DNA from 4 places in the Ruegeria sp. YTSA144 genome. Region 2 is predicted to be linked to each of the others. Evidence: riboswitches for the same ligand, from Rfam matches in the RefSeq annotation. Region 2 holds a riboswitch; each other region holds the start of a gene.

Region 1 (7,880 bases), on a different contig from region 2:
CCCCGTCCAGAACGGGTGGCTGGCCGGGGTAGGAAAAACAGATGTCTTCTAGCGCGATCAGTGTCATGCGAATTCCAGAATGATCAGACCCAGGCAGAGACCGCTGAAACCAGCCGCAAACACAATGTCCGCGCGGGTCAGGGCAAATTCCTGAAGCAACGGCATACGCCCGGAAAACCCCCGGCACTTCATCGCGGCCAGGATGCGTTCCGATCTTTCGATCGCGCGCACAAGCATCATGCCCACAAGGTAGCCAAAGCTGCGATATGTGTGCCAGTTTGTTGCTGGCCGAAAACCGCGCACCTTCATGGCGGCGCGCAAGCGCAGATACTCTTCCCGCAACACCTCGATATACCGGATCGTGAACATCAGCAGGTAAACCAGCTTTTCCGGGCACCGCAGACGATGCAAGGCGTGACCCAGAGTGACTGGCTCCATCGTGCCGACCAAAACCATCAGGGACAGGATCACGGCATTGGCGGTCAAAGCAATCTCGACCGCTTTCCAGAAACCCTGCCAGCTTGCGGGGAATCCCCAAAGCGTGAACATCGGGGCTCCGGGCATCGAAAAGGGCAGCAGGACCAGCATGAACAGGATGAACCCATCCATCATGGCCATTCGCTTCAACGTCTTTCGCCACGGCAGACGGGAAACTATCAGAAGCGAAAGCGACACTGTCAGCGCCACGCAAAGCGCGCCGAGGGATGACAGCGCCACGGTCACGACAGCAAAAGCAACCGCCATGACGATACGCATCCGGGGATCCAGCTGGCTGATCAGACCGTCCGGCCCGTCACCGGCTTCGGCCAGTGTTTTTTCTTGGTGCCCCAGAACGTGTGCCATCAGGACGCCAGCTTGCGGCGGGCCGCCATGTAAAAGCCCAGACCGAACAGACCAACGATGTACCCGATCCCGCCAAGGATGGTTTGCAGGTCATTCTGTTCGCGATAGGCCGCAATCTCGCGCCTGAGCGGGCGCAATTCATCACGCACGGCTTTGGCGATAACCTGCTGTTCTTCGACGCTGAGAGAAGCCGCCGAACCGCTGGCCGGTGTCAAAGCAGCCGAAGACGAGTCTCCGGTTTCTGCCACGGCAACACCCAGAACCCGCGCGACATCTTCGGCAGACATCGTGACTTCGGCCACATGCCCGGCGCCAAGGTCAGCAAAGAAGGTGTGCGCCACGGCCGAGGTCGGCGTGTAGACAAAGAAACCGTCCGCATCCGTGACCGATCGACCCAGCTCGGCCCCGTCCGGGCCGGTGACAATGACCTCGGTCCCGCTTGCCATATCACCGTTGGAAAAGCCGATCTCGCCCTCGATCACGTCTCCCGACTCGAAAACGCCGGCTATGACCTTGTGCGCCAGGGCAGGCACGGGCGCACAGCACACAGCCAGTATGACAACCAGATGCTTCATGTGGTTGCTCCTCTGAAAAACAGTTCGGGCTTGACCTTGCGCGCCAACAAGACGGCGAACCCGGTCATAATCGCCTCGATGGCCATGACTGGAATATGGGCGAAGAAAACAAGCTTGGCAGCGGGCAGGAACTCATCCCCCGACAGCGCCAGGGAAATCGCGACCATGCCGGTTGTCGCCGCAATTGCAAATGCGCCGCCGACACCGCCCCAAATCGCACCATGCAAAGGTGTCCCGCGCGCGATCAGACGACCGAACAGCATTCCGGCCACCACCGCGGGCAGGGCGATATTGACGGTGTTGATCCCCAGCACCGTCAACCCGCCAAAGCCGAAGAAGACCGCCTGTAGCAAAAGCCCGACGAACAAAGCCGGGAATGCGGCCCAACCAAGCAGCAGCCCGGCCATACCGTTGAGGATCAAATGGACCGACGACGGACCAATGGGTACGTGGATCAACGATGCTACGAAGAAACTGGCTGACAGCACACCGGCAGTGGGGATGCGATCAAGATCCAGAGACCTGAGACCCATGGCGATCCCACCCGCGGCCGCTATGGCGCCGCCAACAACAACCGGGTTGGAAAGGGCTCCGTCGACGATGTGCATTCGGGGTTACTCCAGATCCCAGGCGCGAATCCAGATCACCGCATCCTGGCTGAGTTCTTTGCCCTCATGTTCGGTTGCCGGACCGGATCCAAGTGCTGCGAAACCCCAGTAGCCGGCTTTTGGAACGCCGAACGAAAAATACCCGTTGTCGTCAGATATGGCGACCACCGCACCACCCGGCATAGGGGACACTTTCGGTGCAGAAGCGGCCGCGCTGTCCATGTCGGGTTCGGCGGCCATGTATTCGATCTCGATCTCGGCCCCCGCAACCGGCTGACCATCAGCCAGCACACGGCCCGTGAAGGTTGAACCCGCGATGATGTTGGTCGGCTTGTTCAGCGGGACAATCTCGGTCGGCAGACCCACGGGATTCATCCAGTCGGTCGGTAATTCGTTGCGGTTCAGGAAGGCTTTGGTGAGCTGTTGGATATAGATGTCTTCGGATTCCTCATAGTAAGGCTGAGGAACCGTCACCAGCACATAGTCACCCGACCGTTTGACCGGGACACTGCCTTTGAACGCCGCGCCCTCGTTTTGCCCGCCGGTGAACCGGATAGGTTCCAGCGTATCCAGCAAATCGGTCTTTTCACCGTTGTGGATCACATAGAATTCCTGCGGCTTTTCCAGATCCATGACATGGCCGTTTTCGAACGGATGCCAGAAAATCAGCTTGACCGGCACATCACCCGGTTTCTCGATCATGGTGTCGGTGGTGTATTCCAAAAGGAAATGCGCATTTGCCATGGCAGGAAGTGCCATCACGGCAGCGGCTGCACTGAGCAGCGTTTTCATGAACAGTCGTCCTTGTCCCGTCGCGCCAATCCCGGCGCGAAATTCGTTTTGACCACAGGACATTCGACGCCAAATTACCCTTTCAGGCATCCTGGTCCGACGCACATCCCGTCGCCGATTAGGAGTGCCCGTTAGAGGGCACATGTCCGGCAGGTATCCTGACTTGCGGGTCAAAGCGTTGGACTGGCCTTCCCGGGCAAACCCCAGTGGCGTTTCAGCCCTGCTCGCCGCTTACAGTTGCGGGTGCAGTTGCGGAATTGGGCCTGAGCCCGCACCGCATTCCCTATTGATTCCAGAGCAAGCCCCGGAACCGGACATGCCGAGCGGCTTGCCAGACAACTCAGCCCTCGGTCAACGAAAATGTGCCGTGGCCGTCGAAAAAATGCTGAATTCGGCAATTTTGGGCGGGTAAATCGACTTCGTGAAAAATCCAAGGCAGCAGGATGATTTCATGCCTAAGCTTCTGAAAGATACCTTTCCGACAATGGCAGGCTTGCCGCGCCCAGTGAGCGTGCTTCCGGGCCCACGGTCCCTTCCAGCACCACGGGGCGCTCAAGACCGGTCAGGTTCAGCTTGGACAGTTTGTCTTCGACCATTTCAACCAAACGCGCCTTGATTTCCTGCGGCATCCAGCCGTCAATCTTCACGCATTCGAAATCTATCAGGCTACAGGATGAGACAATCGCATGGGCAATCCCGCTCGCCGTCTGTTTCAACCAGTTTTCCAGTTGAACATTTGGCACATCCCAACGTTCGGTCGTTTCCCATAAAGACAGCGAGGTCGCCCCTGCTGTCGTGATCGCACGCTCGAGCACATAAAGGCTGGCCACGTCGATAAGCGGCCTGACACCGCCCGTACCATCCGGCACAGGCAGGGGGCCGATCGCCCCCGAGTTTCCACGCCCCGAAAAGATCGCGCCATTGAGAACCACACCGCCGCCAATGAAAAACCCGATATAGAAGTACAGAAAATCCCTTGGTCCATCGGCCGGACCGAATACCAGTTCCGCACCACAAGCCGCCGTTGCGTCATTTTGCAGAAAAACCGGCATATCGAGGCGACCAGCCAGGTCAGCCTTCAGGTCTGATACGCGCCACGGGTCCATTTCTTCCTGAGGAACCTGAAGGGCCTGGGCCCAGTCCCACAGGTAGAACGGCATGGCAATTCCAAGACCCGCAATCCTGCCTTTGGCCTCGGGCGACATGGATGACATCATTTTGCCCAGACTCTGCGTGGAAAACTCCAAAGTGGCTTTCGGCGTTGGATAGTCATAGGTTCGCCGCTTGCGTTGCCGCACGTTTCCCACAAAGTCAGTCAAAACCAGCTCGGTACTGCGGCGCCCGACCTTGAGCCCAAAGAAAAACGCACCATCCGGGTTGAGACGCATGGGAACGGAAGGTTGCCCGACTTTCCCACGGACCGGTTCACCGCGCAAAAGCAACCCATCTTTTTCCAATTGACGCATGATGACGGAAACCGTTTGTGCCGACAGTCCGGTCATGCGCGCGAGTTCGGACTTCGCAAGGGCCTGATGACGTCGGACAAGCGACAACACCAGCCGTTCGTTGCGGGCCCGCATGCCGCTTTGATTGGTTCCGCGCACCACTGACCCCTGTGAACCAATCGAATTTTTCCGTGATGATTTTTCCGGCACGACCACCCCTTTCCTGCTGAAGAATGGGAAAGCCCGCCCGCCCTGTCAATAATAATTAAGAGTGATTTATTTATTGACTCAAATTTCGATTCTTGTGATTGTTTCTTATGGGATCAGGATTTTTGCCTGATCGCCCTCGTGCCCTACTCGGCATAGGAAAAACTGGGAGGATAATCGATGAAACTTGCAAAACTTGCGGGTGCAGCTGCGCTCGGGGTTACTGCCATGGCTGGCAGTGCAATGGCGGACGGTGAAACCGTTTGCCTGATCACCAAGACAGACACCAACCCGTTCTTTGTCAAAATGAAGGAAGGCGCGACAGCGAAGGCGGAAGAGCTGGGAATGACGCTCAAAGCCTTTGCAGGCAAAGTTGACGGCGACCATGAAACGCAGGTGCAAGCCATTGAGACCTGCATTCTGGACGGCGCCAAGGGCATTCTGCTGACGGCTTCGGACACTTCATCCATCGTTCCGGCCGTGAAGCAGGCGCGGGATGCAGGGGTTCTGGTTATTGCTCTGGATACGCCGCTGGAACCCATTGACTCGGCCGACGCGACGTTTGCCACGGACAATTTCCTGGCCGGGCTGCTGATTGGACAATGGGCAAAAGCCACGCTGGGCGACGCGGCCAACGACGCCAAAATCGCGACACTGGATCTTGCCGTCAGCCAGCCGACAGTGGATGTGCTGCGCAATCAGGGTTTCCTGCAAGGCTTCGGTATCGATCTGGCGGACCCGAACGTGATCGGCGATGAAGATGACCCCCGTCTGGTCGGAAGTGATGTCACCGCCGGCAACGAAGAAGGTGGTCGCCGCGCGATGGAAAACCTTCTGGCCAAGGATCCGACGATCAACGTTGTTCACACCATCAACGAACCTGCGGCAGCAGGCGCCTACGAGGCGCTGAAAGCCATCGGGCGCGAAAATGACGTGCTCATCGTTTCCGTGGACGGAGGCTGCCCGGGCGTCCAAAACGTTGCCGACGGTGTAATCGGCGCGACGTCACAGCAATACCCGCTGTTGATGGCATCGCTGGGGGTTGAGGCCGTCAAGAAATGGGCGGACGAAGGCGTGAAACCAGAAAACACACCCGGCAAGGATTTCTTTGACACCGGCGTGGCGCTTGTAACGGACAAGCCTGCCGAAGGCGTCGAGTCGATCTCGGTCAAAGAAGGCATGGACCTCTGCTGGGGATGACCTGACCACCCGGAGGGCCGCAGAGGGCGGCCTTCCGCTTTTCAAACCACCCATTCGCCCGAAAACTTGCTAAAGTCGTCAGTGACCTGACGCTTTGGGGGAACATTCATGTCCGATACTTCACGACGATCAGACGACTTCGAAGCCGCTGCGAAAGGCAGCCCGGAACAGGTTGCCGAATTTGACGATCACCACCGCGGGTTTGTCGGAACGGTTCAGCATTTTCTGCATGTGAACCCCTCTCTGGTGCCGCTGATCGTTCTTGTCGCTGCCATCGTCATTTTCGGTGTCTTGTTGGGCTCCAAGTTTTTCTCGCCATTTGCGCTGACCCTGATTTTGCAGCAGGTCCAGATCGTCGGGATCGTGGCGGCGGCGCAAAGCCTCGTCATCTTGACCGCCGGTATCGACCTCAGCGTCGGGGCAATCATGGTGATGTCGTCGGTTGTCATGGGACAGTTCACCTTCCGATATGGGCTGCCGCCATCGGTCGCGATCATTTGCGGCCTTTTCGTTGGCACAGCAATCGGCGCGGTGAACGGTTATCTTGTCAGCCGCATCAAACTGCCACCGTTCATCGTGACGCTTGGCATGTGGCAAATCGTTCTCGCGGCAAATTTCCTTTATTCTCAGAACGAAACGATCCGGTCACAGGAGATCGAGGAACATGCCAGCATCCTGCAACTGTTCGGTGCCAAGTTCAACGTCGGCGGGGCAGTATTCACCGTCGGCGTGATCTTCATGCTGGTGCTTATCCTCGTTCTTTCCTATGCGCTTCGTCATACCGCCTGGGGAAGGCATGTCTATGCGGTCGGTGATGATCCGGAAGCTGCCGAGCTGTCCGGTGTCAATGTGCATCGCACGCTGATGTCGGTTTACATGCTGTCCGGGCTGATCTGCGCCTTCGCGGGTTGGGCTCTGATTGGTCGGATCGGGTCCGTGTCTCCGACCTCTGGCCAGTTGGCCAATATTGAAAGCATAACGGCGGTCGTGATCGGGGGCATATCCCTGTTCGGTGGCCGCGGGTCCATTCTCGGATCATTGTTCGGAGCGTTGATCGTCGGGGTCTTCACGCTTGGGCTTCGATTGCTGGGCGCTGATGCGCAATGGACGTTCCTGTTGATCGGCATCCTTATCATCGCGGCGGTCGCGGTCGACCAGTGGATCAGAAAGGTGGCAGCCTGATGGAACCTATTCTCAAAGGACGGAACCTTGTGAAGCGCTACGGCAAGGTAACGGCGCTGGATCAGTGCGATTTCGATCTGATGCCGGGCGAGATTCTGGCCGTGATCGGCGACAACGGCGCAGGCAAGTCAACACTGATCAAGGCGATATCGGGCGCGGTGGTGCCGGATGAAGGTGATGTTTGGCTGGAAGGCCGGAAAGTGAATTTCCACTCGCCGATTGACGCGCGCGAAGCCGGTATCGAAACGGTCTACCAGACGCTTGCGATGTCCCCCGCCCTGTCGATTGCGGACAACATCTTCATGGGGCGCGAAATCCGGCGCAAAGGGCCGTTGGGATCATGGCTCCGAATGCTCGACCGTCCGGCGATGGAGAAATTCGCCCGCGACAAGCTGAGCGAACTGGGCCTGATGACGATCCAGAACATCAATCAAGCCGTTGAAACTCTGTCCGGGGGTCAGCGTCAGGGTGTTGCCGTGGCGCGGGCCGCAGCGTTCGGATCAAAAGTCATCATCCTGGACGAGCCAACGGCCGCACTGGGTGTGAAGGAAAGCCGTCGCGTTCTTGAACTGATCCTCGACGTGAAATCGCGGGGCATTCCGATCATCCTGATCAGCCACAATATGCCACATGTTTTTGAGGTCGCCGATCGAATTCACGTGCACCGGCTTGGCAAACGCCTCTGCGTCGTTGATCCCAAGGATTACACGATGTCCGACGCAGTGGCGTTCATGACCGGTGCCAAGGAACCGCCCGCCGAGGATCAGGCCGCGTGACGAATACACGTGCCACCCCCGAAGCGCTTGCAACCAGGATCGCGGATGCCGTTCAGGCTTTGCCTCCGCTGCAAGACCGTCATCTTGTCGCAATTGCCGGGCCACCGGGATCGGGGAAAACGACTGCGGCCAGCCTTGCGACCAAAGAGCTGAATCTACGCGGCGTCGCAACCGGACTGGTCTTCATGGACGGCTTCCATTATGACAACGTGATCTTGAAGGATCGTGGCCTGCTGAACCGCAAAGGATCCC
Region 2 (7,880 bases):
GACTGGATCGACCGCAGCATTCCCGAGGGTATGAATTGCCAGCTGTTCGATATCACTTCATCGAATGCAGTCCTGTCATTGATGGGACCAAAAGCGCGCGATGTTCTTGCGGCGGTGACGCGCGATGACGTCTCGAACAGCGGGTTCAAGTTTGGCACGATCCGTACCATCGGCATTGCGGGGTGCCCGGTCAAGGCGCTGCGTGTGACCTATGTTGGTGAATTGGGGTGGGAACTGCACCTGCCGGTGGAATATGCCCAAACGGTGTATGACGCCTTGATGGAGGCAGGGCGCCCGCATGGCTTGATAAATGCGGGATACAGGGCGATTGAATCGCTGCGCCTTGAAAAAGGCTATCGCGCCTGGGGCTCGGATATCGGGCCGGATCATACGCCGTTCGAAAGCGGCTTGGGCTGGGCCGTGAAACTTCGGAAGAATATTGATTTCAAAGGGCGTGCCGCTGCTGAGGCGCAAAAAACCGGCGGCGTAAAGAAGATGCTGGCATGTTTCACGGTCGAACCCGACGTTGTTCTTCTGGGGCGTGAAACGATCTATCGGAATGGCGAAAGGGTCGGATGGCTGACCTCGGGCGGCTATGGCTACACCGTCGGAAAGTCGATCGGCTACGGTTACATCCGAAACGCCAAGGGCGTCGACGCGGAATACGTCACGTCAGGGACATATGAATTGGATGTCGCCACTCAGAGGGTACCTTGCGAAGTAACACTGCAACCACTGTACGACCCGCAGATGAGCCGGGTGAAGATCTGACGCGAGCGAGCAAGAGATGATCAACCGACACACGCACAGCGATCGGAACACATGGGGAAAGCATACAAACACGGCAAATCCGCCCCGAATGTTCGGAAGTTCGTCGAATCTGGCTGTTTGCGACCTATAAGCCTTTGATAAAGTTCCATTATTGTCACACCTCACGCCAATCTGAAGACTGAACCTCATGACGCCTCATTCAGCCTTGAGGGCATGCAACCCTTCATCCGCCGGAAATTGGATGACTTCAGCCGAAAGGACCGGAAATGGTAACCCCAGATGCGTTGACTGAGCACGCGATGAAGATTGCCGGTATTGCCTCGGAGTCCGCGATGCGGTTTTTCCGGGGATCTTTGGGCATTGAATTCAAGCAGGATGAAAGCCCGGTGACGCAGGCCGACAAGACAGTTGAGGCAGAAGTACGCACCTACTTGAAACAGCATTTTCCCGAGCACGGCATCTTTGGCGAAGAGCACGGGCAAGAATCAGGCGACGGGCGTCATATGTGGGTGATTGATCCGATTGACGGAACCCGTTCGTTTCTGTCCGGTCATCCTTTGTTCGGGTTTCTTTTGGCGCACCTTGTGGATGGGCACCCTCGGTTGGGGCTGGTCGGAATGCCGGCCTTGCATGAGACCTATTTGGGTGTGGTTGGTGACGGCGCCAGCCTGAACGGGCGACCGATAAAAGTGTCGCAAACCACGCGTCTGGATCAATCGGTTTTGTATGTGAACGAAGGGGACAAGATTTATCGCGATCATCCTGACCTGTTCAGCCGGCTGATAAATGCAGGGCAGACGCGCCGATTTGCCTATGATTGTTACCCCCATGCCTTGCTTGCTTCGGGCCATGTCGATGCTGTGGTGGATTACGATCTGCAACCTTATGACTATCTGGCGCTCTCACCTCTGATCACGGCTGCTGGCGGCGTGATGACCGATTGGCAGGGGCACGCTTTGACCCTCGATTCAGATGGCGCGGTCGTTTCCGCCGCAACCCCTGAACTGCACGCAGAACTGCTTGACCTCATCAATGTCGAGAAATGACAGTGTTGCGCGACCTTTGGAAACTAGTTCCCGCGATCGGATTTGAATAAATACAAAAAGACAAAAAGTGATCCTATTGACGTTGTGACGATTCCGACGGGCAACTCCTGCGGAGCCAGAAGAAGGCGTGACAAGATATCAGAGAGTGTCAGCAGAATGGCGCCCACGATGGCCGAGACGATCAGCAGGTTTCGATGCAGAGTTCCGGCGATGCCGCGTGCAATATGAGGCACCATCAGCCCGACGAAGCCGATGACACCGGCAACGGATACGAAACTGGCCGTCGCCAACGCGGCCACGAAGAACATGCTGAACCGCAGGCCCTGAACGGGAATTCCCAGTGACGAGGCTGTGAAATCTCCGGTCAGCAGCGCGTCAAGCCACCGGCTGCGATAAAGGGAATAGCTCAGGATCAGGCCCAATCCGATCAGGACAAGCGGGAAGGTTTCCCATCTTGCCAGTCCCAGACCGCCAAGCATCCAGAATATCACCGAATGCGCAGCGCGATTGTCGCCAGAGAAAATCAGGTAATTGGTGATCGCGGAAAACAGAAAGGACACCGCCAGGCCAGCAAGGATCAGTTTTTCGGGTGCGCTCGTACGCAAGCCCTGAACCAGCGCCAGAACAATGCCGGATGCGATCAGACCGCCGCAAAACGCCGCCAACGGCAACGTCCAGATTCCCAATACATCACCCGTGACGGTGATCACCAGAACGGCGCCAGCAGCAGCACCAGAGGACAGACCGAACAGAAACGGATCTGCCAGATCGTTTCGCGTCGTTGTTTGCAAAACAACACCAACGACGCCCAGTCCCGCACCAATCACGGCGGCAAACAGGGCGCGGGGCAGGCGAAGGTCGAAGACGATCCGGTGCAAAGGCGACATGTCTCCGTCCACCAGACCGGTTCCAAGGCCGATGGCCGAAAAAACTTCGCGCACGGGGATTGGGGTGGTCCCGTAGACGATGGACAACAGCAAAAGGGCGGTCAGAACAACCGCCCCCAGCAAAATCAAACGGCCCAATTGGACCATATCAGTTGATCTCCGGGTGCATCGCCTTCGCCATCTTCTCGATCGCCTCGATATTTGCCGGACCGGGCGTCAGTTCCTCGTAACGCAGGCCAATCCAGCGCTCGTTCTTTACCGCGTCCGTTTGTGACATTACCGGGTGATCCTTGAGGAACTGGAAAGTGTCCTCTGCGCCGTTGCCGGCCTGATAGTCGAGCAGCACCAGAAATTCCGGGTTAGCCGCGGCGACGGCCTCCCACGACGTGCGACCCCAGCTGGTATCCAGATCATGCGTCACGTTCTCGCCACCCGCGGCTGCGATCATTGCATCGGGAATGGCGAACTTGCCGGCGGTAAACGGAGCATCTGCCGGCCCGTCCAGCAGGAACACGCGGGGCTTCGCCAGATCGGCTGTTTTTGCTTCGATGGCGGACAGTTGGTCCTTCCAGCGGGCAACCAGCGCCTCGGCCTTGTCCTCGACCTGCATGACCGTGCCCAGACGCAGAACGTCATCAAACAACAGGTTCATGCTGGCCTCGGGGCGATCCTTGTCCAGATGCACGCAGCTTTCGGACAGGATCATGGTCTTGATACCAAAGGGTTCCAGCGTGTCGGGCGTGACGTCACCGCCGGGTTTCATGCCATAGTACCAACCGGCAAAAAACAGATCGGGTTCGACGGCCACAAGGTTTTCAATGGTCGGGTATTTGGGGGCAAGCTCTGGGATATCGCCACGCTGAGCATCAAAATCAGGGCTTGTTTTGTACCAGCCGGTAATTCCGGTAAGCCCCACGATCTTGTCCTGAAGGCCGAGCGCAAAGGCCATATCCGTCATGTTCATGTCATGCACGACCAGACGTTCCGGCGCCGAGTCAAAAGCCAGCGGTTCGCCGCAATTGTCCACGGTGACGCCCTCTGCTGCCACCCCACCTGCCAAGCCAGCGAAGACGACCACTGGCCAGAGTTTCTGCATCATATGTAAGCTCCTGTTATTATGACAATTTCCGTTTTCGGATATCCAGTGCGGGGATCATGCGGCCTTCGTGCTGAAAGCACAGATAATCCACGCCGAATGTCTCACGTACCCGGTCTGGGGTCAGAACTTCGCCAACAGGCCCGAACCCTGTCAGACGCGTGGCTTTCATCAACGCCACATGGCTGGCGAATTCCGGGATCATGACCAGATCATGGACGATCATGACGACCGTTACCCCCAGATCAGCGACCAGAGACAGCATGTGCCCCTTGGCATCGGGGTCCAGATGGTTGGTTGGCTCGTCCAGAAACAGCAACGACGGATTCTGGGCCAGCGCGCGCGCGATATGTGCGCGCTGACGTTCTCCGCCCGACAGTTGACCCATCGTCTTGTTGGCAAAATGCGACAGCTCGGTCGTCGTCAGCACCCGTTCAAGATCAGCCTTGTGCTGAGCCACCGAACGTTCGCCCTGAATCGGGATTTGTCCCAGCGCAACGTAGTCTTGCAGGCGCATCCGTCCGTCGGGCATTTCCTGCTGTCCGACCACAGCAATGGAGCGGGCGCGTTGGCGGGCGGACAGGGTACGAAGGCTTTGGCCTTCTATCCAAACATCACCCAAGGCAATCCGTTCAATCCCGCACAGCAGTTTCAACAGAGTGGTCTTACCGGCGCCGTTCGGCCCGGCGATTGCCAGAATTGATCCTTCTTCCAGACGAAAGGATACATCCTGCAACAGGATATCACCATTGAGCGCGTAGTACTCCAGATCCTCGGCAACCAGAAAGCTCATGATGTCCCCCGGGTTGGCAAAGCGGGTATTCGCGACAGGGTCTTTGCGAAAAGGGCAGGAGGGCGGTCCGAAGCGCTGGTCCAGCCATCGTCGCTGTCGCCGAACTGGGTCGCGAATTCGACCAGGGCATCCAGGTCGTGTGATGTCTTAATGTCGCCGAACAGGTACTGCGCTTTGCCTGCGGCCTGAAATCCGACGGTCATGGCCCGTTCACAACCTGCCATGCAGGCCACCATTCGGGTTTCAAAACCGTCAGGCAGCTGAGCATCCAGCGCGTCTTGCGCAGCCTCGGCAGGCATCGTCCCCTGACATGTTGAACAGATCAGAACGTAGTGATCAGAATAGCAGGTCATTGCCGTCTCCGTCGTTTGCCAGATGCAGACAGAGGGCACATACCCAGATATTACGCAAACGCGCCATCAAGCCTCCTTCGGGGACGCCCCGCCCCGGGTTGGTTACCATGCGATGGCAGGTCTCCTGACTTGCGGGTCAAGGCTCGGCCCACCTTCCCAACCCATACGGGTCAGTGGTGAAGTGGCGTCGCTCTCCGCTTACAGTTGCGGGGGCAGTCACGGACTTGGCACATTCCAGCGCCGCACCGTGTTCCCATTTTCATCCCTTACGGAACCATCCCGCTCAGCTAGTCCGGCTATGCCAGACTTGTCAAGCGGCAGGCGAAAGGGTGGTGGATGGAATTGCAACAGTTGAGCCAGCGATCCTGCTGCGCCAGCCCGGACCGAACGGTGTCAATAGTCTGATACAAGAAGAAAATCCGGATCGGTATCTTCCTCGACCTTCGAAAACCGTGGGATCGGCTCTTCGAACACATTGTCCGTACGGTCGTCATTCACGGTCGATACCTCGCCAATAAGGCAATCGCCGCGCTCGGCCCAGAAAGCGTGCCAGATGCCGGGCATCAAAGTTACGCTTTGCCCCGGCTTCAGCCGCAAGTGTTCTCCGGGTTGCAAGGTTACAGGGCAGGCATCGCTTGGGACCGTCACCGGATTGTCGCGGTCGACGCCACCGTTTGGATCCGACGCATGAATTTCCAGAACGAGGTCGCCGCCGCCCCGGTTGATGATGTCTTCTGCCTTGACGATATGCCGGTGCATCGGAGAAAGCTGATTGTCTTTCGAGATCAACAGTTTTTCCGCATAGAGCATCCCGCGCCCGGATTTCAGATCCTTCGCCTCGCCATTGCGCAGAGTGAACAGAAACAGTCCAAGTTCGTCGAAACGGCCTTGTGCGTAATCGGTTATGTCCCATCCCAACCCGCGGCCGCGGATCGTTTCCGCCAGAGGGCTGCGCATTTTCTCGGGCGACCAATCCGCAAAGGGTGGCAACACGGCACCGAAGGACTGAATGAATGCTTGTGCCTGGGTCTTGATACGGTTGATTTCGGAACGTTTCATCATGCTATCCCGCAGGTCAAAGTTCGTGCGCCCAGGGGGGTTCCGCCCCGGCTCGGGAAACGGTCACGGCCGCCACGTCAGCGCCCAGTTCCATGGCTGCTTGCAGGCTTTCAGCCGTCAATCCGCGCAGACCTGATTTGGTCAGATGCCCTGCACGGCTGAGACCGGTCAGGACGCCGGCGTTGAACGTGTCACCTGCGCCGATCGTGTCGACCACTTCAACGGGCTTCACAGGAACCGAGACTTCGGAACCATCCGCCAGATAGCCGTGCGCCCCGTCGCTGCCACGCGTGACGATGACAACGGAAGGACCCGCCTGCAACAGCACAGACGCCTTCGCGGCTTCGGATTCAGCGCCCGGAATGATCCAGTCCAGGTCCTCGTCTGAAACCTTGACGATATCCGCTTGTGAGATCATGCGGTTCAAACGCGCTCTGAACCGGGTTTGATCCTTGATGAAACCCGGGCGGATATTCGGATCCAGCATCACCGCCCGGTCGGAACCGTGGCGGTCCAGAAGGGCGGCATAGGCATCTGCGCAAGGTTCACAGGCAAGGCTGATTCCGCCGAGATACAGGGCAGAGACAGCAGGAAGCTGATCGGGCATGTCTTCGGGCAGCAACATCCGGCCCGCGGTGTTTTCATCAACAAAGCTGTAAGTCGCGTGCCCTTCCGAGAGCTGCACAAAGGCAAGCGTGGTAGGACGGTCCGAGATGATCACATGTGTCGTGTCCACATGACTGGCCTTCAGCGCATCGATCAATTGCTGGCCGAACATGTCCGATGACAAACCTGTCAGCATCCCAACCGGAACACCCAGACGTCCCATCGCGACGGCTGTGTTCAGAACTGCACCACCGGTATGTGGCACAAAGCCCAGTGCACCCGACACGGTCGGTTCTGAGATCATATCTATCAGCGCTTCACCACAGCACAGGATCATGTCTTGGTCCTTCTCGGAATAGAAATTTCGGTTTGGCTGGTTACTGTCGCAGCGCGTTCTTGCAGAAGTTGTTTGCGCCGATGATCCCGAACTCTGCCTGTTCAGACACGTAAAGGTTCAGGGAACGGCGCAAATCGCTGAAGCGGCCGCCGCCGTTGAACGCATCCTTGAAGGTGTCACCGAAAAGCCAGCGGTTTTTCTCGGCAACGCCGCCCACAAGGAAAACGCCTCCCTCCGGCATCAAGGTGACTGCCAGATCACCCATCAAAGCACCCAGATGAGTGGTAAAAATCTGCGCCGTTTTTTCGGCAATGAGATCGGTGCCGCTGCGGGCATCGTTCAGAATTTCTTTCGCAGAGCGCGCCTGTGTCCGCGCATGACCGGCTGCCAATTCAACCGCCTGATACAGGACCGGCAGGCCGGTTCCGCTCAGGAACATTTCTGCTTCCAGTGCCAGGCTGTCCCCAAAGAAACAGCCCGGTGCGATACGACGCGCCGCTTCAAAGATAACAACTTCGTCGCGATGGCGCGGGTACAGACCCACATGCCCGCCTTCGCCGGAAACTGTGTGATACCTGCCTTCGGAATAAAGCAAGGCGCCAACGCCGAGCCCGGTTCCAGGGCCAACAACCAATCGTGTGCCTGCGGGCGGCGTTGCCTGACCCTGCAAGACGGCAACATCCGACCGGGTCACCTCGGCCACAGACCATGCCGCGGCGGTAAAATCATTTATGACGAAGGTGCGCTGCGCTCCTGTTGCATTTGCCAACTCTGTCTCCGAGAGATCCAGGTTCGCGTTGGTCAGCTGAATCGTTCCGTCCCTGACAGGCCCGGCTCCGGCTGCGACGACGGCCTGTGGGTTGGTTCCGATCTCGTCCCTGAGATCATGGAGCGCCTCCAGCAGGTTTTCCAATGTTCCTGTCGGGTGTTTC
Region 3 (7,880 bases), on a different contig from region 2:
ATGGTCCGTGGCGTCATGAAGGAAAAGAAGCTTCGCAACCGGTGATGGCAGGACGGTGCCCGGCCCGTCCTGCGCCGCGTCTGGTCAGGCGATCAGTCGCGGCCAAACCGCTGCGTTGCGCCGGGCAAATGCTCCGATATGTCCAACCTCAGGCAACCCGAAATCGGCGGGGCTCAGCAGGTGACGGTTGGCATCGGGGCCGTATAGTTCCGCAAGCCGCCAAACCGCTTCCGGCGGCACCATCTGGTCGTCCTCGAAGGTGAACAAATCCACGGGCGTTCCAGAATCCTTCCACTGCGCCGCAGGTAACTCATGCCCGATTTCAGGCACATAATTCAAAGGCGCGGTACACCATTTGCGCCACTGCCAATAGACCGATGCCGGCAGGTCCGAGCCAAACCCGATCGCCTTTCCGGGAAGGTAGCCAAGGGCTCGGGCCAAAAGCGGAGCATGGCCGTACCAGAACAACCCCGCCAAACCCCGATAGGGCCACGGATGGTCGCTTAGGGTCACAAGCCCCGAACACACACAGATCATCCGGTCAATCAGATCGATATCCGGTTGCACAGGCCCCAACATCGCGCCGACGGAATGGCCGATGGTCCAGTGTTTCGCATTCGGGTATCGCCGACGCATTTCCGCCCGTGCCGCGGGCATGTCGATCAAGGCCCAATCCGCCATGGTCGCACGCGAATCTTTCAGGCGGCCGGTCAAGGAATGCCCATAATCCCGATAGTCATAGGTCAGGCAGGCCATACCCTTCTCAGCGGCAAGCCATCGTGCGAAATGACGGTAATAATCACGCGGCACACCCGTTGCACTGTTCAGCACAACGACGATTTCGGGCGAAGTCAGCGGGCTATACAATCGGGCGGACAGTGTTTTCTGCCCGGAAGGAAAGCGAAACTCCTCGGTCAATACCGTTTGCTCTGTATCCAACATGATCTCTGGCTTTTCGCTTGGTAAATCCGGTTTCCGAACCTCGACACCCTCGACATTATGCATGAACCTACATCGTATCCAGCATGACCAAGCGTCCGGCCAAAAGATCGGCTTGACTCGATGCGTACTCAAACGCTAGCGGTTGTGTGATGGTTTCCGGCCTCCACAAGGGGTCGGGATGAAAAGGGAACACGGTGCGGTAATGTCTGGTCATGCAGGCAACAACCAAATCCGCGACTGCCCCCGCAACTGTAAGCGGTAAGCGATGCCAAAACACCACTGGCCCGAAAGGCTGGGAAGGTCGGCAAAGCGATGACCCGCAAGTCAGGAGACCTGCCATCGGAAACGAAACCGAAACTCGGACGGGGTGTCCGGGCAGGTCCTGACGGCATCACGCTGTCCCACCTGTCCCAAATATCCTGTCCACCACGCGCGGAGGGCGCAGGATGATCTGGAAGACAAAAACGCATGAATTCAGTGCAACAGTATGTCAGCGGACGGGCAAAACCTGCCCCGCTTTGGCGCGGCTGGCGCGCTCGATATCCGAAGCCATGACCCAGGCGACCTCGGCCACAAGTGATGATTTCGAGATTGAGGGCAGCAGCGAGCTGTCACATTGCACCGACGGATGTCACGCAGTTTTCAGGGCGCAATCAGACAGCCTTCGTGTCTTTTGCGGCACGCAGCCCGAAGCAGCAATTGAGCCCCTGAACCTCTATGCCGAATTGGTCTTCGGAAACACGGTCAGTGCGATGCCATCCGGCGTCGTGCAAACCCCACCCTGCGCGATGATCGAAGTTTCCACGATCCGGCCGCGAAAACCTGTTTGCGCGCCCGCGCAGATTTCAATCTGAGTCCAGACTGACCTGTGCCTGCGCACGCTGCGAGGCCCAGGCCAGTTGCGCATCCGTTTCGACGGCGCAGGGGCGCACCGCCCGCAATCGTTCCAGCGCTGTGTCCGCGCGTTCGCCGCATTCAATCATCAGCCGCAGAACAACCATACCTGACCTGCCACAGCCCCCACGGCAATGCACCAAAACGCGACCTCCTCCTGACAGCGCGTGTCGGGCTGCGGCGCTGACGGACGGCCACGCGTCATCAATCGCTTGTGTCGGCGCTCCGAAATCTTCGATCGGCAGGTGAACCCATCTGCTGGCGCGGCTTTGAATGTCGCTGCCGAAATCCTTCGCCCCATCCTGAAGCATCTCGACATCCGTTGTCATCGATACAACAAGCCCCGGCTGCCAGCCTGCGATCATATCCAGATCGCTGAAATAATCCCCGCCACGTCCGGGCATCGAGGTCAGTGCAAGCGTTCCGCCACCGACTTGCAGGGCGTAGATCACCAACTGCGACATGAAACGTGTCCTCCCCAAAGAACTCTTTACAAAAATGAGTCATTAAATCTGCTAACGCAGTTTAGTGCGAAAGCGACTCGTTTCTAAAACAAAAATCATCACACCACGCTGTGGACGCGGGCAACGGTGGCCACTACGCTGTGCCCAAGCCCCGAATCCCAACGAGAAGACATGACAGACAGCTCCAGCCCCGCCTATCAGGTTCTCGCCCGCAAATATCGCCCGGAAACCTTTGCCGATCTGGTGGGTCAGGATGCCATGGTGCGCACCCTGAAAAACGCGTTCGCGGCCGATCGGATCGCGCAGGCCTTCATCATGACTGGCATTCGTGGCACCGGCAAAACCACGACCGCGAGGATCATCGCTAAGGGCATGAATTGCATCGGTCCGGACGGAACCGGCGGCCCCACAACCGAACCCTGCGGTCAGTGCGAACATTGTGTCGCCATCATGGAAGGCCGCCATGTCGACGTGATGGAGATGGACGCCGCCAGCCGCACAGGCGTCAACGATATCCGCGAGATCATCGACAGCGTGCGCTATCGCGCCGCCAGCGCGCGTTACAAGATTTATATCATCGACGAGGTCCACATGCTCTCGACCAGCGCCTTCAACGCGCTGCTCAAGACGTTGGAAGAACCGCCCGCGCATGTGAAGTTCATCTTCGCGACCACTGAAATCCGCAAAGTGCCTGTCACTGTGCTGTCCCGCTGCCAGCGCTTCGACCTGCGCCGGATCGAGCCCGAAGACATGATTGGCCTGCTGCGCAAGATCGCCGAATCGGAAAACGCCCAGATCGCCGAAGACGCGCTGGCGCTGATCACCCGAGCAGCGGAAGGATCGGCCCGGGATGCGACCTCGTTGCTGGATCAGGCGATTTCGCACGGGGCTGGCGAGACGACCGCCGATCAGGTCCGTGCAATGCTTGGACTGGCAGACCGTGGCCGGGTTCTGGACCTTATGGATATGATCCTGCGCGGCGATGCCGCCGGTGCACTTACCGAGTTGAGCGGCCAATACGCCGAAGGCGCGGACCCGCTGGCGGTGCTGCGCGATCTGGCCGAGATCACGCATTGGGTGTCCGTCGTGAAGATCACGCCTGACGCGGCGCAGGACCCGACGGTTTCTCCGGACGAACGGACCCGGGGCCAACAGATGGCCGAGGCTCTGCCGATGCGGGTCCTGACCCGGATGTGGCAAATGCTGCTGAAGGCGCTCGAGGAAGTCTCGGCTGCCCCCAACGCCATGATGGCCGCTGAAATGGCCGTTATCCGCCTGACTCATGTGGCTGATTTGCCCAGTCCCGAAGAACTGATCAAGCGATTGCAGGATACCCCGCCACTGCCGCCGGGCGGGCCCAATGGCGGCGTTTCGATTTCCCGACCGGACGCCGGTCCGGCGCCGGCTGGCGCGGCCCATCCGCCTGCCTTCGCATCGCCCTCTCGCGGTGCCGGTGGTGCGCCGGTTGCAGCCTTGGCGCAGGATACCCAAACGGCCCTCGCGCGGTACCCGACCTTCGACCACGTGGTCGAACTGATCCGGACCAATCGCGACGTGAAGCTGCTGGTCGAGGTGGAAAACGGCGTGCGCCTCGTCTCCTATCAACCCGGGCGAATCGAATTCACACCCGCCGCCCAGGCACCGGCGGATCTGGCTCCACGGCTGGGCTCTGCCTTGCAACGCTGGACAGGAAACCGGTGGGCTGTCTCGATCGTCTCGGACGGAGAAGCCCCCACAATTGCAGAAATACGGGACGAAGCCGAGCTGGCACTGAAGTCCGAGGCTGAACAACACCCTTTGGTTCAGGCTGTGCTGGCGCAATTCCCCAAGGCGAGAATCACCAATATCGAAACGCCGGAACAACGCGCCGCCAAGGTCGAGACCGAAGCGCTTCCCGAGGTTGAAGACGAGTGGGACCCGTTCGAGGAAGATTGACCCCGCGCCGCCCTTCCCCCCGGTTTCAATCGAACACATCCACCCTTGATGCGAGGCAGGGACTTGTGCGCATATCCCCTCTGCCTGCATGTCTCAGATCGTTTGTTGCGACATCGGCCAGCGGAAGGTGACCCGTGACAACTCTGATCCGGGTGCTCCCTGGCCATTCGAACCCCGCCCCGAGTTTCTGTGCCCCATTCAATCACTCTCGGTTGCAGACCAAATGCGCGCCAAGGACGATCTGCGCTTGTCGGGCCTGCTGGCAAATCTGGCGTCGCAGATGGGCGGTAGGTTCCTGCTGGCGCCTGCGCCGGTCAACATGCCGGCCGTAACGGTTGAGCCACCCACCGGCGGGAGAACCCTTGTGCCATGTGGCTGCTGCCCGTATCTAGAGCGCAAACGGAGACACAGGAGAATACTATGCTGAAAGGACTCGGCGGGCTTGGCGGTCTGGGCGACATGGCCAAGATGATGAAATCCGCGCAGGACCTGCAAACCAAGATGACCGAGATGCAGGAAGAGCTGAACAACATGATGGTTGTCGGCGAATCCGGTGCAGGCCTTGTCAAGGCAACGGCGACAGCCAAGGGTGAACTCAAAGGTCTGGATATCGACCCATCCATCTTCAACGGCGATGACAAGGAAGTGGTCGAAGACCTGATCCTGGCCGCCATCAAGGATGCCCAGACCAAGGCAGCCGAACGTTCGCAGGAAGAAATGGCCAAGCTGACCGAAAGCATGGGCTTGCCCGCAGACATCAAACTGCCGTTCTGAGCTTCATCTTTTCCAAAATACTCCCGCCGGAGGCTCCCTCCGGCGCAAGACAGGATTGGCCATGAGTTCGAACAGCGACATCGACAACCTGATCGACCTGATGGCCAAGCTGCCCGGCCTCGGCCCCCGCTCGGCCCGCCGCGCCGTTCTGCACCTGATCCGCAAACGTGCCCTGCTGCTGACGCCCCTGTCTGATGCCATGCAGCAGGTCGCGATCACCGCCCGCGAATGCCTGAATTGCGGCAACGTGGGCACCACCGATATCTGCGATATCTGCAACGATGAGGCCCGCGCAACCGGCGAGCTGTGCGTGGTCGAAGACGTGGCCGATCTGTGGGCGATGGAGCGCGCCGGGGTCTTCAAAGGCCGCTACCACGTTCTGGGCGGCACGCTGTCGGCGCTGGATGGGGTCGGGCCGGACGAACTGCGCATTCCCCGCCTCAGGGATCGGGTGACAGCCGAGGGTATCACCGAGGTCATATTGGCGCTGAACGCGACAGTCGACGGCCAGACCACCGCGCATTACATCGCCGATCAGTTGGAAGGACAGGTGCGCCTGACTTCGCTGGCGCAGGGCGTGCCGATTGGGGGCGAGCTGGATTATCTGGATGACGGAACGATTACAGCGGCGCTGCGGGCGCGAAAGGAACTGTAGTTCTATTTCCTGGTTCTTTTTGTTCGCGCGGCTTTTGCGTCAGTCGTCGCCTGCACAGCGCACAGCGCTCGCTCAAATATCGCGGTACCCACCTTGACAGCGGTATAGTTATTGGATGAGTTGCTTTCTGTTAATTTGACGGATTATCAAACACGATGAAACACTTAGCGTTTGTTGCAATTGTTGCTGCTTTCTCCTCGCCCATTGCCGCTGAAACTCTCTACTTATACGAAGACACCCACGATCTACCGCCGCCATACAAACAATGGTGGAGCGCTATTCCGGAAGACAAAAGATATGATGAACAAACAGACAGGCACGTCTATGTTCGCGGTGAAGGTAAGTATGGCGATTTTTTCGGCGTTCTATACGTTGATTGCATTAACCCTGAATACTCCGAATGGTTAGCTGTTGGAGGGTCGCTGAATTCAGAAGACGTTCCAAACCAGGCAATTGTTAACCTGAGACTTGAGATTTGTTCCAACGGCGACGAGACCTGACACAGCCCCTTGGAAATTAACAGATTGTCTAACTTCTACGACAATTTACAATGACATTAATAGATTGTCTGATTTGTGGATGTGCTATGACCCGCCTTCTAGCCCTTACCTTCGCCGCCTTCACCGCAACCGCCGCCCTTTCACAAGAGCTGATCGACAAAGGCTACGTCGAAGGCTGGAACATCATGATGGACCCCGCACTTGGCAACGGGTGCCTGATCCAGACGGTGTATCAGGATCTCTCAGTCGTGCGACTGGGCTATGACGCGCTGGGCAATCGTGGGTATTTCGCCGTCTACAACAAAGCCTGGGGCGACATTAAACAGGGTGAGAGTTATCCGATCCGGTTCGATCTGGACGGCAAAAGCTATGATGCAACGGCCATCGGGTTCAACGAACGTGACGTGCCGGGCGCAACCGTGTTTTTCACCGACCGGAGTTTCGTGAACGCCATCGCCCAGAACAAGACAATGACAGTCTACAATCCGGCAGGTGAGGTGGTGATGGCCATTGACCTAAAAGGGACCGCCAAGGCGCTGGATTATGCGCGGGACTGTCAGAACAAAAAGCTTTAGCGAATCGGATCGAACAGCGCGTCCTTGGCTGTGCAGTCGCGGATCACATCCCGACCGCAGGGTACGGGGTCAAGATCGCGCGACAGGCACAGGCGGACCTCTTCGATATAGCCCTGTTTGCAGGTGATCGTGATCATGTCGCGCTCCAATTCCGGGTTGGCCTTCAGGAATGCCTCCTCGACCACCGAAGCCGGCAGTTTGACGGACGAATCCAGCTTGCGGAACACCTCAGGGCGCTTGACCGCTTCATAAGCCCGCCGGGACAAGGCAAAGTAGTTGGATGCCGACAATCCCGAGCATGTGCCGTGTTTCTTCCATTGATGCCAAGCAAGGCCGGAACTGCCCTGTATGTCCTCCATTTCCCGCGTCATGCGTCGCGAAGGTGGGCTTGCGGGGGTACGGCAGTAGGACGGCCAGCCCTGATGGAACTGTGGCCATAGCCCGTGCAGTATCCAGCCGTGATCATGCCGATCGTCACATTGATCCGAGCCGCGCGCGTCACCTTCGCGCGCGCACCAGTTGGGCGACCAGCTGAGCGACAGAACGTAGTAGTCGAACTCGCCCGCCTTTTCGCCCTCGGCCAGCGCAGCCATCGCACTTAAGACCCACAAAACCAGCCCCATAATCCCTTGGCGCATTCGCCTCTTCCCTTCTTGCCTTTGCGCGACTATATACGGGCCAAGTTCCCCGACAACGGAAACCTGCCCCAAAAACCAAGGGGCCGCCGAATTCCGGCGACGGGACAGATGTATGTATAGGAGACGGGCTGATGGCAAAACCGCTTATGGCCAAGGCAACCGCCGTATGGCTGGTGGACAACACCACGATCAGCTTCAAGCAGATCGCGGATTTCGTAGGAATGCACGAGTTGGAAGTGCAGGGTATCGCTGATGGCGACGTCGCCGCCGGCGTCAAAGGCTTTGACCCGATCGCCAACAACCAGCTGACCCAGGAAGAGATCGACGCGGCGCAGAACAACCCGCTTCACAAGCTGAAGCTCAAGTTCAACCCGTCGGCCGCTGGCGAGGAAAAGCGTCGTGGTCCGCGCTATACGCCTTTGTCCAAGCGTCAGGACCGTCCGAACTCGATCCTGTGGCTGGTCAAGTTCCATCCGGAACTCAGCGACGGCCAGATTGCCAAG
Region 4 (7,880 bases), on a different contig from region 2:
AGGCGATCTGCTTTTTGGGATTGGCTGTCCTGGGGCTTGTCATCGTGGTCGCCGGGACACCTGTTGCGGTGTGAATTGCTTGGGGCATCCAGCTTCGCGCCGGCCCCGGCACGGCACACAATGCGGAAACGGCAGACAGGCAACCGTGCCCGCCCCGCCCGGCTCATGCGTTATGTTTACCGCCGGCTGAGATTCGAACCTTGCCCAAGATCGGTCAGCGCTGTGCGCATCCCAAAGCAATGCAGGGAAAGCCTACCTTGCCGCAGTGTCAGGGCGAGGTTTCTTCATTCGCTTCACTCTCTGGTCCGCAACAAGCGCATCATAGGCTTGGAACAAGCAGCAATCGCACCGCAATTTGCGACCAGTTCGACGGTAAGCGGATGGTCTTTGAACCAGCCATTTTCAATCAAAGCGCAGGACCGACCAATCGGTCGCTCAACGCCCGTTCCGGTGAACTCATCCTGTTTCGGAAACGTCAAAAAGCGTATCCAGGATCGGACAGTCGGGAACATCACCTCGGCTGCATTCTGCCGCCATCGCTTCCAGCGCGTCCTCCAACCGATGCAGGGCCTGTATCTTCTCTTTGACCGACGCGAGGTGATTGACCGTCATGGAGTGAACCTCGCCACAGGTAAAGTCGCGTCGATCCACCATTTCCAGCAGCGCGCGGATTTCTTCGATGCTGAATCCGATTTCCCGTGAACGCTTAATGAAAGACAAGCGCTTGAGTTGGTCGTGGTTGTATTGGCGGTTGCCCCCCGCCGTTCTGTCGGGTTTCGGCATGATCCCAATGCGTTCGTAATACCTGATCGTTTCAATATTGACGCCTGTGTGCTTCGACATCGCGCCTATTGGATAGCCTCGCGCGTTCGTGAACTCGGCCATCGAAAAACCCTCTTGCTTCTGTAGCTGCTACAGATCCTATCTTGCATCTCGAAACTTGAAAAGCGGGTTCTCGAATGACTGATGCACTTGATGTCGATCTCAAACAGGTCGGCCCCGAAACGAAAAAGGCGCGCATGATTGCGGCTGGCGGTGTTCTTGGCGCCCTTGCGGCGTCAACCTGCTGCGTCGTTCCCCTGATCCTGTTCAGCCTTGGTATCTCCGGTGCCTGGATCGGCAATTTGACCGCGCTCGAGCCCTACAAGCCGATCTTCATTGCAGTCACACTTGGCTTCCTCGGCTACGGCTTCTGGATGGTTTATCTCAAACCCAGGGCCTGTGCAGAAGGCGAAGCCTGCGCGCGCCCTCTTCCCAATCGGCTGGTGAAATCCGCGCTTTGGGTATCGACAGTTCTCATCATGATTGCGTTGTTCTGGAATTGGATCGCGCCGATCGTCGCCCCCATTCTTCTTGGTCTGTGAAAGGAACCAAAATGAAACTCTACACGCCTGTCTTGACCCTCGTCGGCCTGTTGACCGCGGCTCCTGTACTTGCAGCAGAGCAAACCGTGACATTTTCGGTGCCTGGTATGCATTGCCCCAGTTGCCCCTTTATCGTTGAATCGGCAATGGGCAGCGTCGAAGGCGTCACACAGGTGACGGCGAATTCTGACACGTTGACGGCGGAAGTCGTCTTTGATGACGCCGTTGCGAGTGTTGAGGACATTGAATTTGCATCAGCCGCGGCCGGGTATGAAGCCCAGCTTGTCACCGCTCCGTCCGATTCCTGATCGCAGCCCATGAAGGACAGATCCGCAGGCGGCATTCTTGCCTTCATCGTTGCAGCCCCGGTGATCGTGATTTGCTGTGGCGGACATGCCGCCGTGGTGATGTCCCTGCTGAGCGGAGCAATCGGAACGGCGACCGGCCTTGATGTTCTCACTACCCTGCTGATCGCCGTTGGAACCGCGTGGTCCTTCTTTCGGTTCGAACAATCCTTCGAAGCCGCCGGGATCATGACGCCGAAGATCGAAATGCCAAGGAAACCTCGTGAACAACAAACTTCTCAAAACGGGTATCATCGGCGCTGTCATCGCCGCACTTTGCTGCTTTACACCCTTGCTGGTTGGTCTTCTCGGCATCGTCGGTCTGTCCGCTGTCGTTGGATATCTTGACTACGTTCTCATGCCTGCCCTCGCGATATTCATTCTGATTACAATCTACGCGCTGATCCGTCGCGCGCGAAACACGACTTCCTGAAAGGCCGTTCCATGTCTGACTGTTGCAAACCCGAAAAATCCGGCTCTGACCGGTTTGACCTTGTCGTCATCGGCGCAGGGTCTGCCGGTTTTTCTGCCGCCATCACGGCTGCGGAAGAAGGCGCGCGTGTCGCGCTGGTCGGATATGACACGATTGGCGGCACATGTGTGAACGTCGGTTGTGTCCCGTCCAAGGCCATGATCCGCGCGGTCGAAACGCTGCACGTTGCGAAAGCGGCCCGCCGCTTTGACGGGGTGGAAGCATCCGCCAAAATCTCTGACTGGAAGGCGCTGATTGCTCAGAAACAAGCCCTGGTAGATGATCTTCGGGCTGCAAAATACGTCGATGTGCTGCCAAACTATGAGGCTGTGACTTACATTGAAGGTCAGGCAGTGTTTCAGGAAGACGGTTCCATTCAGGTTGGCGACCGCAACCTGAAAACCGCGAAAGTCATCATTGCAACCGGATCAACTCAGCACGTGCCCGACATTCCCGGCCTGGCCGAGATCGAATGGCTGGACAGCACGTCCGCCTTGCAGCTCGATAAACGGCCCGCGTCCCTCATGGTTATGGGTGGGGGTTACATCGGTGTCGAGATTGCACAGGTCTTTGCACGCGCCGGTGCGGACGTCACGATTGTATCACGCAGGGGGCTGTTGCCCGAAGCCGAACCCGAGATTAGTGCGGCACTCACCGACGCCTTCACAGCGGAAGGCATCACGGTGCTTGATGGCCTGTCCTACGACCGGTTGGAAGCCATGGATGGCCTAGTTCGGTTGCACGCCACCCGAAACGGCCAGCCGGTGACAGTGGATGCAGAAAAACTGATGCTGGCGACAGGGCGTGTCCCGAACACCGGATCCCTCGCGCTTGATGTCGCAGGGATTGCGACGGACGAAAGAGGCGGAGTAATCGTCGATCCCGCGATGAACAGTTCCCGCGAGGGTGTATATGCCGCTGGTGACGTAACCGGCAATGACCAGTTCGTCTATATGGCTGCCTATGGCGCAAAGCTGGCGGCAAAGAATGCCATGAACGGAAACTCGCTGAGCTATGACAATAGCGTCATGCCTTCTGTGGTCTTTTCTGATCCTCAAGTCGCCAGCGTCGGTGCAACTGAAGCGCAGGCTGCTGCTCAGGGCCATGACGTCATCACATCCGTATTGGGCCTGGAGCACGTCCCACGCGCGCTTGCGGCCCGCGATACGCGCGGCCTGATCAAGCTGGTGGCGGACAAACAAAGCAAGAAACTGCTTGGTGCCCATATCATCGCGCCCGAAGGATCAGACACAATCCAGACCGCTGCGATGGCTCTGAAAATGGGTATGACCTACGACGACTTGGGTGACATGATCTTTCCATACCTCACGACGGTCGAGGGCCTGAAACTGGCCGCGCAGACATTTGAGAAAGACGTTGGCAAGCTGTCCTGCTGCGCGGGCTGACAGCCGCTTTTGCTCGCAGCTCTAATCTTGTTCGGGCAACCGCAAAAGACCCTTGGGCAAGTCGTGTGCTGCGGGCTTTCACATTTCCGGATCGTCTGTTGTCCGGGTCGTGTTTCAACCCCTTCCGTTTGCTCTGCTTCGACCATGTGAGGACTGCACCTCTCATGCCAGGTTCGGGGGCTGCCTCATGCAAATTGGCAAACGCCTCCATCTGACCGGTTCGTCAAACAAGGTCCTTACCATTACTCAAGCCGCCATTCCTTGAGAAATATAATGTCCCCAGATGAGCGAAAAACGAAACTTCATGACAAGCGGGGAAGGATGAACTAGGAATCTAACAAAGAAAAAGTTCTGGACGTATTGTGGAACACATTGCCTTTACCTTCGAGATGGGGGTCGTTTGCACCCTTCTGGCTTTCACCGTTTTCTTGTTCGTTTCCGAGATCATCAGGATCGACCTTTCCGCCATATTGGTTCTGGTTCTCATAGGTTTGCTCAGCTACGCGCCCGGGCTGGGAAATCTGGCGGATGTCACCCTTCTGTTCGACGGCTTCGCATCCAATGCCGTAATCTCGATCATAGCGGTCATGATCGTCGGGGCTGGTCTGGACAAGACGGGGATCATGAACAAGGTGGCTGCCGTCATCCTCAAATACGGCGGCAAATCGGAAGGCAGGGTCGTTCCAATCATCTCCGGAACCGTTGGCGTCATTTCCTCGTTCATGCAGAATGTCGGCGCCGCTGCTCTGTTTCTTCCCGTTGTCAGCCGAATATCTTCACGGTCAGGTATACCGCTGTCGCGCCTGCTGATGCCGATGGGATTCTGCGCCATTCTGGGCGGCACAATGACGATGGTCGGGTCGTCTCCTCTTATCCTGCTGAACGATCTGATCCTGACGGCTAATGACAGTCTGCCGACCTCTCAGAAAATGGAGCCCTTCGGCCTGTTTTCGGTCACGCCGATCGGTGCGGTTCTGATCCTGACCGGAATTGGTTACTTTCTGCTGTTGGGACGCTGGGTTTTGCCCGAGGCTGAAGAGCCTGACAATACGGGTACCGGACAAGGGACACAGGAATACCTGCAAAGGGTCTATGGCCTCAAAGCCGATGTGTTCGAAGTCGTGGTGCCCGAGGACAGCCCCCTGGTCGGCGAGATTCTGGCCGACATCAACCACGAAAACCACCTGTACATCATTTCCACCTTCTATCGCGGCAAAACCTCGATGGTTCAGGTTTTGACAGCGGAAATTGCAGCGCCGTGTCGGCTGGCCATCGTCGGCCGCCGTTGGGAGGTCGAGAAATTCGCCGAGAAATACGGGCTGACCGTTCTTCCCGACTTGGACGTTTTCGTCGAAGAGTTCGCCCCAACCAATGCAGGCGTGGCCGAGGTGGTCATCACGCCCGACAGCAAGCTGATCGGCAAATGCCCCCGCGAGCTTTTGTTCCGCAAGACCTACGGGATGTCGCTGCTGGCCATTCACCGCGGCGAAGAGACGCTGAGCCATGTCGAGACCGAGGATCACGAATCCACTCAGATCGGGCTCGAAAAGTTCCAGGCCGGTGACATGCTCGTGGCGCATACCAGATGGGACAACCTGATGCGGATCAAACGAGATCCGGATTTCGTCGTTGTGACAACGGACTTTCCACAGGACGAGCTGAGGCCGCAAAAAGTCGGCTGGGCCCTGGCATTTTTCGCCATTTCGCTGTCGTTGATCCTGTTCACGGATGTCCGGCTTTCACTCTGTCTTCTTACCGGCGCGGTGGGCATGATGTTGACCCGTGTGCTCAGCGTGGATGAGGCATACCGCGCGGTCGGCTGGAACACCGTATTCCTGCTCGCCTGCCTTATACCGTTGGGACAAGCCGTACAGAACACAGGCACCGCTGCGTGGATCGCCCAGCAGATCATGATAATTCTGGACGGCTGGCCGATCTGGTCGCTGCAAACCGGCATCGCCATTCTGGCGACGGCCTTTTCTTTGGTCATGTCAAATGTGGGGGCCACGGTTCTGCTGGTGCCTCTGGCGGTATCGATTGCGATAGCGGCTGGCGGGAATCCGGCCGTCTTTGCCCTGACCGTCGCCATTTCAACATCGAACAGCTTCATCATCCCAACCCATCAGGTAAATGCCTTGATCATGGGGCCGGCAGGATACAAGGTGATGGATTTCGTGCGGTCCGGAGGGATCATGACTGTGCTGTTTCTGGTCGTCTCGCTGCTCATGATCAACGTCATTTATTAGCGCGAGAGGATCCGGGGTATTCGGTGGTCTTTTCCCATCATCGGGACAGGTTCCCTTGAGCCACCCGCTCACCACAGTGTACGACCCTAGCAGAGATACCGTTGGTCTCTGGGCCCATCTCAGGCTGAACCCCGCACGACATGCCGCCCATCGACGCCCACAGGTCGCTTTCTACTCCTTTGCATCATTGTTGCGCGCGACTCGCTTGACAAGCAGGCCAGCGGTGCCGCATGTCCCTTTCGTTGGTGTCGGTGACAGCCGATGAAAAGGGAATGCGTCAACGGTCATGCCGCCAAACGCAGCCGCCCCCGCGACCGTGAACGGAGAGGATGCCCAATGCCACTGGCCCAAAGGCCGGGAAGGCGGGACATCCGACAGAGGCCCGCCTCTGGCATCCGCAAGCCGGGAGACCTGCCAACAACCGAAGTTGAAACCGGGCGGGGTGTTCCGGTGTCGGGTCCGTGACCAATCGTGGCCCGCATGAAACCCCGTCCCCCGCGAAGAGGATTTGGGGGGATGAGAGACATGACCGAGACCACACCAGTCGAGCTGCTGGTCTGTACCACCTGCCGTCGCGGCCTGCCTGTCGAAGATGACGCGCAACGCCCGGGCGCTTTGTTGCACAAGGCCCTGGAACAGGCGGACCTGCCCGACGGTGTCACCCTGAAAGCCGTTGAATGCCTGTCAAACTGCGATCAAGGCTGTTCGATCGTATTGCGCGGCGGGCCGGGCCGTTGGACCTTCGTGTACGAAAACCTGAGCGAAACAGATCATGTCGACGTCATTGTCGACGGTGCGACCAAGTATCTGGCCACTGAAGATGGCTTGGTGAAATGGCGCGAACGCCCCGAACATTTTCGCAAGAACTGTGCCTCGCGCATTCCCCCGATTGGAGCCTGACATGTCGAACCTCGAAAAACTCCCCGTCACAGTGATCACCGGCTTTCTCGGCTCGGGCAAAACCACTTTGGTGCGTCACCTGATGCAGAACCCGCAGGGCAAGCGCCTTGCTGTCGTGGTCAACGAGTTCGGCGATGTGGGCGTCGATGGCGACATCCTGAAATCCTGCGCCATCCCGGATTGCCCGGCGGAAAACATCATGGAACTGGCCAATGGCTGCATCTGCTGCACCGTGGCAGATGATTTCATTCCCACCATCGAGGCCCTGATGGCGCTGGAGCCGCGACCGGATCACATCCTGATCGAAACCTCGGGACTGGCGCTTCCCAAACCGTTGCTCAAGGCGTTCGACTGGCCCGATATCCGTTCCAAGATCACCGTGGACGGCGTTATTGCTCTGGCCGATGCCGAGGCCGTGGCCGCCGGTCGTTTCGCACCCAATGTCGAAGCGGTGGATGCCCAGCGCATGGCCGATGACTCGATCGACCACGAAACGCCCCTGTCCGAAGTGTTCGAGGATCAGATCTCGTGCGCCGACATCATCCTGCTGACCAAGCCCGACCTCGCCGGCCCCGAAGGCGTGGCGAAGGCGCGCGAGATCATCGCCGCCGAGGCGCCGCGCCCGCTGCCCGTGGTCGAAGTGGCCGAAGGTGCCGTGGACGTTCGCGTCGTGTTGGGTCTGGAAGCCGCCGCCGAGGATGACATGGACGCCCGGCCCTCGCATCACGACGGCCACCATGATCACGAGCATGACGATTTCGAAAGCATCATCGTCGAGTTGCCCGAGCAAGCCGATCCGACCCAACTGGTGGCCAATATCGAGCGTCTGGCGAATGAGCTGAACATCCTGCGGGTCAAAGGGTATGCTGCCGTTCAGGGCAAACCCATGCGCCTGCTGGTTCAGGCGGTCGGTGCACGGGTACGGCACCAATATGACCGTCCGTGGGAACCCGGCGAAGAACGCCGTTCGCGTCTGGTCGTCATCGCCGAGCATGACGATATCAAAGAGGCGGAAATCCGCGAAATCCTCGTGGGTGTGCGTGAGGCTGCCGAGTAAGACCCATGCACGTCGTCTTCCGCGAAAGCCACGGGCTCGAGGAAACCGAGACCCCGACCGATCTGGGCCAGAGCCCGGCGGATCTGGTGGT

The links. Region 2 has a riboswitch for cobalamin ahead of AC2FF8_RS10905 (DUF1636 family protein). Riboswitches for the same ligand answer to the same signal wherever they lie in the genome.
Region 1: linked by a shared signal. The riboswitch ahead of AC2FF8_RS20015 (DUF4198 domain-containing protein) and the one ahead of AC2FF8_RS10905 (DUF1636 family protein) in region 2 are both predicted to bind cobalamin.
Region 3: linked by a shared signal. The riboswitch ahead of AC2FF8_RS19405 (hypothetical protein) and the one ahead of AC2FF8_RS10905 (DUF1636 family protein) in region 2 are both predicted to bind cobalamin.
Region 4: linked by a shared signal. The riboswitch ahead of AC2FF8_RS18410 (DUF1636 family protein) and the one ahead of AC2FF8_RS10905 (DUF1636 family protein) in region 2 are both predicted to bind cobalamin.

What each region holds. Positions count from the first base shown of each region.
Region 1 is NZ_JBXWNA010000017.1:12,069-19,948, forward strand. Features, by position in the region: gene AC2FF8_RS19995 (energy-coupling factor ABC transporter ATP-binding protein) at 1-67, opposite strand, end outside; gene cbiQ (cobalt ECF transporter T component CbiQ) at 64-843, opposite strand; gene AC2FF8_RS20005 (NikL family nickel/cobalt ECF transporter subunit) at 843-1,418, opposite strand; gene cbiM (cobalt transporter CbiM) at 1,415-2,026, opposite strand; gene AC2FF8_RS20015 (DUF4198 domain-containing protein) at 2,033-2,818, opposite strand; cobalamin riboswitch at 2,950-3,148, opposite strand; gene AC2FF8_RS20020 (ROK family transcriptional regulator) at 3,274-4,398, opposite strand; gene AC2FF8_RS20025 (sugar ABC transporter substrate-binding protein) at 4,651-5,670, shown strand; gene AC2FF8_RS20030 (ABC transporter permease) at 5,779-6,852, shown strand; gene AC2FF8_RS20035 (ATP-binding cassette domain-containing protein) at 6,852-7,628, shown strand; gene AC2FF8_RS20040 (nucleoside/nucleotide kinase family protein) at 7,625-7,880, shown strand, end outside.
Region 2 is NZ_JBXWNA010000004.1:79,662-87,541, forward strand. Features, by position in the region: gene AC2FF8_RS10880 (GcvT family protein) at 1-771, shown strand, start outside; gene AC2FF8_RS10885 (inositol monophosphatase family protein) at 1,038-1,817, shown strand; gene AC2FF8_RS10890 (FecCD family ABC transporter permease) at 1,841-2,851, opposite strand; gene AC2FF8_RS10895 (ABC transporter substrate-binding protein) at 2,853-3,803, opposite strand; gene AC2FF8_RS10900 (ABC transporter ATP-binding protein) at 3,820-4,593, opposite strand; gene AC2FF8_RS10905 (DUF1636 family protein) at 4,590-4,946, opposite strand; cobalamin riboswitch at 5,044-5,240, opposite strand; gene AC2FF8_RS10910 (D-lyxose/D-mannose family sugar isomerase) at 5,340-6,005, opposite strand; gene AC2FF8_RS10915 (carbohydrate kinase family protein) at 6,022-6,948, opposite strand; gene AC2FF8_RS10920 (glucokinase) at 6,989-7,880, opposite strand, start outside.
Region 3 is NZ_JBXWNA010000014.1:49,369-57,248, forward strand. Features, by position in the region: gene rsgA (ribosome small subunit-dependent GTPase A) at 1-45, shown strand, start outside; gene AC2FF8_RS19400 (alpha/beta hydrolase family protein) at 85-1,005, opposite strand; cobalamin riboswitch at 1,076-1,297, shown strand; gene AC2FF8_RS19405 (hypothetical protein) at 1,389-1,796, shown strand; gene AC2FF8_RS19410 (protein-tyrosine phosphatase family protein) at 1,788-2,300, opposite strand; gene AC2FF8_RS19415 (DNA polymerase III subunit gamma/tau) at 2,472-4,235, shown strand; gene AC2FF8_RS19420 (YbaB/EbfC family nucleoid-associated protein) at 4,656-5,009, shown strand; gene recR (recombination mediator RecR) at 5,071-5,664, shown strand; gene AC2FF8_RS19430 (hypothetical protein) at 5,820-6,164, shown strand; gene AC2FF8_RS19435 (hypothetical protein) at 6,251-6,739, shown strand; gene AC2FF8_RS19440 (ribonuclease T2 family protein) at 6,736-7,377, opposite strand; gene AC2FF8_RS19445 (DUF1013 domain-containing protein) at 7,509-7,880, shown strand, end outside.
Region 4 is NZ_JBXWNA010000011.1:65,213-73,092, reverse strand. Features, by position in the region: gene AC2FF8_RS18445 (Aq_097 family APC-type transporter) at 1-74, shown strand, start outside; gene AC2FF8_RS18440 (MerR family transcriptional regulator) at 457-885, opposite strand; gene AC2FF8_RS18435 (mercuric transporter MerT family protein) at 960-1,364, shown strand; gene AC2FF8_RS18430 (heavy-metal-associated domain-containing protein) at 1,376-1,672, shown strand; gene merF (mercury resistance system transport protein MerF) at 1,932-2,141, shown strand; gene merA (mercury(II) reductase) at 2,153-3,586, shown strand; gene AC2FF8_RS18415 (SLC13 family permease) at 3,976-5,832, shown strand; cobalamin riboswitch at 6,059-6,265, shown strand; gene AC2FF8_RS18410 (DUF1636 family protein) at 6,358-6,732, shown strand; gene cobW (cobalamin biosynthesis protein CobW) at 6,734-7,789, shown strand; gene cobN (cobaltochelatase subunit CobN) at 7,795-7,880, shown strand, end outside.